DNA from 2 places in the Rhodoferax sp. GW821-FHT10B06 genome. Region 2 is predicted to be linked to the other one. Evidence: predicted binding sites of a transcription regulator. Region 2 holds the regulator's gene; the other holds the start of a gene.

Region 1 (4,112 bases), on a different contig from region 2:
CGCTGGATGCCCAGTAGGCGTAGTAGCAGATGGCTTCCATCGATGTGTCGGCGAATGCCACAGCGCCTTCACTGGCATAGGCGATGCGCAGCGCGTACAGGCTGTCCTGGAAGCCCATCAAGCCCAGGCCGACCGGGCGGTGGCGCATATTCGAGTCGCGGGCTTTTTTGACGGCGTAGTAGTTGATGTCGATCACGTTGTCGAGCATGCGCATGGCCGTGGAAATGGTCTTTTGCAGCTTGGCGTGGTCGAGTTGGCCGTTGGAAATGTGTTGGCGCAGATTGACCGACCCCAGGTTGCACACAGCGGTTTCGTCATCACTGGTGTTCAGCGTAATTTCTGTGCACAGATTGGATGAGTGCACCACGCCGGCGTGCTGTTGGGGGCTGCGCACATTGCAGGCGTCCTTGAAGGTGATCCAGGGGTGACCGGTTTCGAACAGCATGGTCAGCATCTTGCGCCACAGGTCGCTCGCTGGCAGGGTGCGCGAAGGCTTGATTTCACCGCGCTGGGCCTGGGCTTCGTAGGCGGTGTAGGCCTTTTCGAAATCGACTCCGAACTTGTCGTGCAGGTCGGGCACGTTGGAGGGCGAGAACAGCGTCCAGCTTCCGCCTTCCATGACGCGGCGCATGAACAGATCCGGCACCCAGTTGGCGGTGTTCATGTCGTGGGTGCGGCGGCGGTCATCGCCGGTGTTCTTGCGCAACTCCAGGAATTCTTCAATGTCCAGATGCCAGGTTTCCAGGTAGGTGCAGACCGCGCCCTTGCGCTTGCCGCCCTGGTTCACCGCGACAGCGGTGTCGTTTACAACCTTCAGGAAGGGAACCACACCTTGCGATTCGCCATTCGTGCCTTTGATGTGGCTGCCCAGGGCGCGCACACGGGTCCAGTCGTTGCCTAGGCCGCCGGCAAATTTCGACAGCAGAGCGTTTTCCTTGATGGACTCGTAAATGCCGTCCAGATCGTCGGGTACGGTGGTCAGGTAGCAGGAGGACAGCTGGGGGCGCAACGTGCCGCTGTTGAACAGCGTGGGCGTGCTGGACATGAAGTCAAACGCCGACATGACTTCGTAGAACTCGATGGCGCGGGCTTCGCGGTCGGTTTCGTTCAGGGCCAGGCCCATGGCTACGCGCATGAAGAAGGCCTGTGGCAGTTCGATGCGGGTCTTGCGGATGTGCAGGAAATAGCGGTCGTACAGGGTTTGTAGGCCCAGGTAGTCAAACTGCAGGTCGCGCTGGGGCTTGAGTGCCGCGCCGAGCTTTTGCAGGTCGAAGGTCAGCAGCTTGGCATCCAGCAGTTCAGCGTCCACACCCTTTTGGATATAGCTGGGGAAGTAGTTGGCGTATTCCTGTGCCAGTTCGGCTTGCGTGACGTCCTTGCCCAGTACTTCTTTGGCAATGGTGTGCAACAGCAGGCGGGCGGTGGCGTAGGTGTAGTCGGGGTCGGTTTCGATCAGGGTACGGGCAGCCAGAATGGCGGCCTTGTAGACCTCTTCCATGGGCACGCCGTCGTACAGGTTGCGCATGGTTTCCGCCACGATGGGGGCGGCCGTCACTTCGCCGCCCAGGTTGGCGCAGGCCTGTTCGATCAGTTGTTGCAAGCGTGCCGTGTCCAATGGCACGCGTTGGCCCGCGTCCAGCACATGCAGCACGGGGGCTGCTGGTGCCTGTTCAACGCTTTGTTTGGCCCGCTCTTGGGAATGGCGCTCGCGGTACAGCACATAGGCGCGCGCGACTTCATGGTGGCCGCCGCGCATGAGGCCCAGTTCCACATGGTCCTGCACGTCTTCGATATGGAAGGTACCGCCGCCTGGACGCGAGCGCACCAAGGCCCGAATCACGCCCTGCGTCAACGCGTCCACCACTTCGCGCACGCTGGCTGATGCTGCGCCTTGCGTGCCGTGCACGGCCAAGAAGGCTTTCATCATGGCGATGGCAATTTTGCCCGGCTCAAAAGGCACGACGGCGCCATTGCGGCGGATGACCTGGTAGTGGGCCAGCGTACCTTGCACTGCGGCGTCGCCATGGCTTGCGTCGTGGAGCGTGGAGTGTGGCTGGGGGACGGTAGACGGGGTGTTCAACGCGGTTTGCATAGCTTCCTTTGGACTTTTGGGACAGTATGAAGAGTGGAATGGGCGGTAATGGCAACCGCCGCAGCGAAACTGAGGTGCTTCGTAGCACTGGCTGGACACTATATATAGGGTCTTAAATCAATTCAAGCCACTACCGGTAGTGTACCGCCCTGCGAATAGCGCCTTGCGTGTCGGGTTTTGTTTGAGCACGGAGTGCAACCCTCCGGCAAGTGTTGTACTGCCTTGTCTGCGGCAGAAAAACCTAGGCTGGATGCGGGTTCTCGCCGGATTTGCCTTGTTTGGCAGCGTAATTCCTGGGGTGAGGCATGTGTCCGGGTGTATCTGGCCGCAGTCAGCAAGCTAAAAATATTTCTCAGAGTCCGGTGCCGAGCGGGAAATAGCGGGCTTCCCAGCCGGTTCCGCGTCGCAGCCTTGGCCAGTTGAAGCCGGTTCCTGGGTCTTTTTTTCGGCCTGGGGCGATATGTTCATGGCCTGCGATATGGCGTATCGGATAGGCCTGTGCGATGGCCGGAACCAGGCTGGTCAGGGTCTCATATTGCGCGGCTTCGAAGCTGTCGCCTTCCAGGCCTTCCAGTTCGATACCTATGGAGTCATCGTTGCAGTTGCTGCGCCCCCGGTACTGGGATACCCCGGCATGCCAGGCTCTGTCGTCTGTACTCACAAACTGCCACAGCTCGCCATTGCGGCGTATATAGAAGTGGGCAGATACCTGCAGCCCGCGGATGCTGCTGAAATAGGGGTGGGCGTCCCAGTCCAGCGTATTGGCGAACAATGCCATCACCTCGTCTCCGCCATATTGCCCCGGCGGCAGGCTGATGGAATGGATCACCACCAGGTCGATGCGTGCCTGGGGTGGGCGTGGGCCGTAATTTGGCGAGCGTTGCTGGTAGGCAAAACGGTACCAGCCGTTTGACCACAGGGGGCGGCTGGGCTCGGTTGCTGCTTTAGGCGTCATGGGGCTCGTTGTCCTGCGGTGTGGCGATGTTGAGCCGTTCGATGCGATAACGTATCTGGCGCAGGCTCAGTCCCAGGCGATTGGCTGCCGCTGTGCGGTTGAAGCCTGTTTCATGCAGTACCTTGACCAGGATTTCCCGCTCTTGCCGGTCCAGAAATGCCTGCAGGTCAGAGGGGACCGAGTCCAGGGTCCAGGGACTCGACGAGATACCGGGATCGGCGGGGACTGTCGACTCTGGTGAGGTTTCGGGCAGCGGTACCAAGCCCATGTCCTGCGTGGGTTCAAAGTCCAGGTCCAGGTGCAAGGCTTCGCCATCACCCATGGCGACCGCGCGGTGTAGCAGGTTTTCAAGTTCACGCACATTGCCGCCCAGCGGGTGGTTGGCCAACTGCTCCAGCAGTTCACAGGATAGGCGCGGTGGCGGCATGCCCGACTCTTGTGCGATGCGCTCCAGCAAGGCCTCGCATAGCGACGGCAGGTCTCCGCGGCGCTCGCGTAGTGGCGGGATGGCGATCTCGATCACATTCAAACGGTAGTACAAATCCTGGCGGAAGCGGCCGGCCTTGACATCGGCGGCCAGGTCCTTGTGCGTAGCGCTGACGATGCGTACGTCTACCGCCTCTTCCTGGACCGAGCCCAGGGCACGTACGCTGCGCTCCTGTATGGCCCGCAGCAGCTTGGACTGCATGGCCAGGGGGAGGTCGCCAATTTCATCCAAAAACAAGGTGCCATTGCGGGCTGCCTGGAAGTAACCTTGTCGGTCTTGCGTGGCACCGGTGTACGAGCCTTTTTTGGCACCGAAGAACTCGGCTTCCAGCAGGTTCTCGGGGATGGCGCTGCAATTCACCGCCACCAGTGGGCCAGCGGCACGGTGGCTGTTGGCGTGCAGGGCTTGGGCCACAAGCTCTTTGCCGGTGCCCGATTCGCCGCGAACCAGTACCGGTGCCATGCTGCGCGCGACCTTGATGATGCGCTGCTTGACCTGCTGCATGGCGTCCGAGGTGCCCACCAATTTTTGTAGCGCACTATCCCCGGACGCTGTGCGTTGGGGGGCTTTTTCATTCG
Region 2 (4,112 bases):
GGTGGACCGTGCAACCGCAAGCAACCCCAAGGACCTGCCTAAACAGCAAGCGGCCGTGGCTTATTGGTTGAGCAAAAAATACCATGTTGCGGCCGAACCGGTCAGCGCCCTGGTGGCCGAAGCCTATGACATCGGCAGTCGGGTCAAGCTTGACCCGACCTTGATCCTGGCCGTCATGGCCATCGAATCCGGCTTCAACCCCTTTGCCCAAAGCTCTGTGGGTGCCCAAGGCCTGATGCAAGTCATGACCCAGGTTCACACCCAGAAGTACGACGTTTTTGGCGGCAAGCTGGCAGCGTTTGATCCGCTGACCAATCTGCGCGTGGGTGTCAAAGTATTGCAAGAGTGCATTGCTCGCGCCGGTTCAGTCGAAGGCGGACTACGTTTTTACGTAGGTGCGGCCAACATCGAAGATGACGGTGGCTACGCCAGCAAAGTCATGGCCGAACACGCCCGACTACAACAAGTGGCCGCCGGTCGCGCAACGCCCACGGCCCCGCAGCTCCGTACGATCCCCGTCACTGCGCCCGCCCAAAAGCTGCCCGCAACGGATGACGTACAAAAAGTGGCAGCACTCGGCAAGTACTGATCTGCGTTCACTGGCTCCGTTACACTAGGCAGGTACGCAACTGGCGATAGGCGTGACCCCGGCAGCGGGTGCTCACGCTGACGTGGACCACCGCAGCACCTTTATTACAAGGTTTTTCGGACAACCACTGGGAAGCGTGCCACCAGGCTGTGGTCTGGTGTTCAGCCGTTCGCCTGGGCAGCACTTGTTCCAACCCCAAGACCTTCGTCTGATAGGACTGCCATGTACGACCGCCGCATTCTGATTGAACAAACCGACCCCGAGCTGTTCGCCGCCATCCAGGCCGAAAACGCCCGCCAAGAACACCACATCGAGCTGATCGCCAGCGAAAACTACGCCTCTCCCGCCGTCATGGCCGCGCAAGGCTCGCAGCTCACCAACAAATACGCCGAAGGCTACCCCGGCCGCCGCTACTACGGCGGCTGCGAATACGTCGATATAGCCGAACAACTGGCCATCGACCGCGTCAAGCAACTCTTTGGCGCTGAAGCCGCCAACGTGCAGCCACATTGCGGCGCATCGGCCAACGAAGCCGTATTCCTGGCCTTCCTCAAGCCCGGCGACACCATCATGGGCATGAGCCTGTCTGAAGGCGGCCACCTGACCCATGGCATGGCACTGAACATGAGCGGCAAATGGTTCAACGTCGTCAGCTACGGTCTGGATGCCAACGAAGCCATCGACTACGACGCGATGGAACGCAAGGCCCATGAAACCAAGCCAAAACTGATTATTGCGGGCGCCAGCGCTTACTCTCTTGCTATTGATTTTGAGCGCTTTGCCAAAGTCGCCAAGGACGTAGGAGCCATCTTCATGGTCGATATGGCGCACTACGCAGGCCTGATTGCCGCCGGCATTTACCCCAACCCCGTGCCCCACGCCGACATCGTCACCTCCACCACCCACAAGAGCCTGCGCGGCCCACGTGGCGGCATCATCTTGATGAAGTCGGAGTTTGAGAAGGCCATCAACAGCGCCATCTTCCCAGGCCTGCAAGGCGGCCCGCTGATGCACGTCATCGCAGCCAAGGCTGTGGCGTTCAAGGAAGCACTCACGCCCGAATTCAAGACCTACCAACAACAGGTATTGAAGAACGCCCAGATCGTGGCCGAAACCCTGACCCAACGTGGCCTGCGCATCGTCAGCGGCGGTACGCAAAGCCACGTCATGCTGGTGGACCTGCGCGCCAAGGGCATCACGGGCAAGGAAGCCGAGGCCGTGCTGGGCAGTGCCCACATGACGATCAACAAAAACGCCATCCCCAACGACCCGGAAAAGCCCATGGTCACCAGCGGCGTGCGTATCGGCACCCCCGCCATGACCACCCGTGGCTTCAAGGACGAAGAAGCCCGTGCTACCGCGAACCTGGTGGCCGACGTGCTGGACAACCCGCGTGACGCGGCGAACCTGGACACCGTACGTGCCAAGGTCGCAGCACTGACCAGCCGCTTCCCTGTCTACCGCTAAGCGTTAGCTAGCCATGAAATGCCCCTTCTGCGGCCACGGTGAGACCCAAGTTGTCGAAACCCGTGAATCTGACGACGGCGACCTGGTCCGTCGCCGGCGCCGCTGCGGGGGCTGCGAGCAACGCTTTACCACTTACGAACGGGCAGAAGTCGCCATGCCCAGCGTAGTCAAAAAGGATGGCAGCCGCACCGACTTTGACCGCAGCAAATTACAGGCGTCCATGCGCCTGGCGCTGCGCAAACGGCCCGTGGGCATTGAACAAGTAGAGGCGGCCCTGGACCGTATCGAACGCACCTTGCTATCCAGCGGTGTCAAGGAAATGCCTACTGCCAAACTGGGCGAGCTGGTCATGCGCGAGCTGAAGAACCTGGACAAGGTAGCCTATGTTCGCTTTGCCTCGGTCTACCGCAGCTTTGAAGACGTGGACGAGTTCAGCAGGCTGATCCAGGATATCTAGCCTCCCATAGCCCTCCGTGCAGGGCAAACGGTAAGTTTGGCAGGACTAGCGGCCATCCCCGCGGCGTGTATTGATTGCACAATCAGATACATGTTGGCCCCCCATCTTTACGCCCGTATCTCGCACAAGCGCGGTTTCACCATGATCGAATTGATGGTTGCTCTAACCATTCTTGCGATCTTGGCGAGTCTCGCCGTACCATCTCTGCGCATATTTTTTGTGCGCAACAATTTCGCGAACATCGGCAACGAGTTCAGTGGCAGCCTCCTGAGGGCTCGCAATGAAGCGGTGAGTAAAAACCTATGCACCACTATGTGCATGAGTGACACCGTGGACAACGCAACGCCGTTTTGCAAACAGAGTACCCAAGACTGGCAAGTAGGCTGGATAGTTTTTCTGAATGCCAATTGCGACAGCAACTACGGGAAAAATGCCACCACCAATGCTGTGGCCGCCCAAGACATGATCCTGGTTCGCAGAGTTGGGAACACCAACTACACAGTGATGGCGCAAAGCAATACACGGCGCATAGATTTTGACGCTAGGGGCAGAGCGGGTCTCTCGACTGCAGACCGTTTTGACATCAACTATCCGTCAGACAACAACCTCAACACGACCTATGGGATCAGCATATGCTTTGATGCTATAGGGCGCACACGCTCAGTCCCGGGCCAATCAAATTGCAGCACCTACTAATACTCTTAGTCAGCGGGTACTCATTTATGCAATACACACCAAAGACCCCATCAACTCAAGCCACATTGGGATTTCGGAAAAAAGAAAAAGGAGTCACCCTCATCGAGGTGCTCATCGCGGTCATCATCCTGTCCGTTGGTTTGCTCGGGATTGCCGGTCTGCAGGTAGCAACCGCAAAATTCCGCATGGGCAGCAGTGCTCGAGCGGCAACTGCCAACCTTTATTCAGATTACACAGATCGGGTTCGACTGAACCCCAGCATGTCTGGCCCAAACGCTGTTACAGGCTCCACCGATACCGCACTCAGCAGTGCCACCGACAACTCCCTTTATGCTTATCAAGCCACTTGGGCGACACAACAATCCTCCATCACCCTAAGCACCGCCTGCGACACAAGCAGCAGCGCTGCTTGCTCGCCGTCGAACCGAGCGACTTCAGACATGCTGGCATGGCGCAAGCGTGTGCGTGACGGACTGCCACAAGGTTCTGTGTATGTGCAAGGAAATCGAAAAACTGGGATCAAGGTAACTTTGATGTGGTTCGACAAAGACAATACCGACAAACAAGTCAATACCAACGACGGCACGTCCAACACCACGGTTAGCAAAGTAAGCGCTACAAATTGCGAAGACATCACTGCGGACACTGGCATGTCCTTGCAAACCTGCTGCCCCCAGGCAGCTGCAGTTCCCGCAGGTGTTCGTTGTGCTCGCTTCTTCTTCGTCCCATGACAACACCCCATAAACTATTGCGGCAGCGTGGCGTCACGCTAATCGAGTTGATGGTCACCATCGCCATCACATTGTTTCTGGTTGCTGCCGCCGCCTACGTCTACCTAAACACCCGAGAAACCCAAAGAGCTATAGAACGCAGCAGCAGTAATACCGAAACAGGCGAATTTGC

What was found. Region 2 encodes NrdR, which represses ribonucleotide reductase genes. Its sites were predicted from a motif close to CACNANATNTNGTG; they were not measured.
Region 1: AC07O2_RS07495 (ribonucleoside-diphosphate reductase subunit alpha) is a predicted target of NrdR. The motif match lies at 2,189-2,202, and genes of this name have one in related genera.

What each region holds. Positions count from the first base shown of each region.
Region 1 covers NZ_JBWKNO010000004.1:22,207-26,318, forward strand. Annotated here, with positions in the region: gene AC07O2_RS07495 (ribonucleoside-diphosphate reductase subunit alpha) at 1-2,092, opposite strand, end outside; gene ampD (1,6-anhydro-N-acetylmuramyl-L-alanine amidase AmpD) at 2,445-3,047, opposite strand; gene AC07O2_RS07505 (sigma-54-dependent transcriptional regulator) at 3,037-4,112, opposite strand, start outside.
Region 2 covers NZ_JBWKNO010000003.1:333,884-337,995, forward strand. Annotated here, with positions in the region: gene AC07O2_RS06905 (lytic transglycosylase domain-containing protein) at 1-589, shown strand, start outside; ZMP/ZTP riboswitch at 616-775, shown strand; gene glyA (serine hydroxymethyltransferase) at 812-2,056, shown strand; gene nrdR (transcriptional regulator NrdR) at 2,070-2,513, shown strand; gene AC07O2_RS06920 (GspH/FimT family pseudopilin) at 2,604-3,209, shown strand; gene pilV (type IV pilus modification protein PilV) at 3,236-3,940, shown strand; gene AC07O2_RS06930 (PilW family protein) at 3,937-4,112, shown strand, end outside.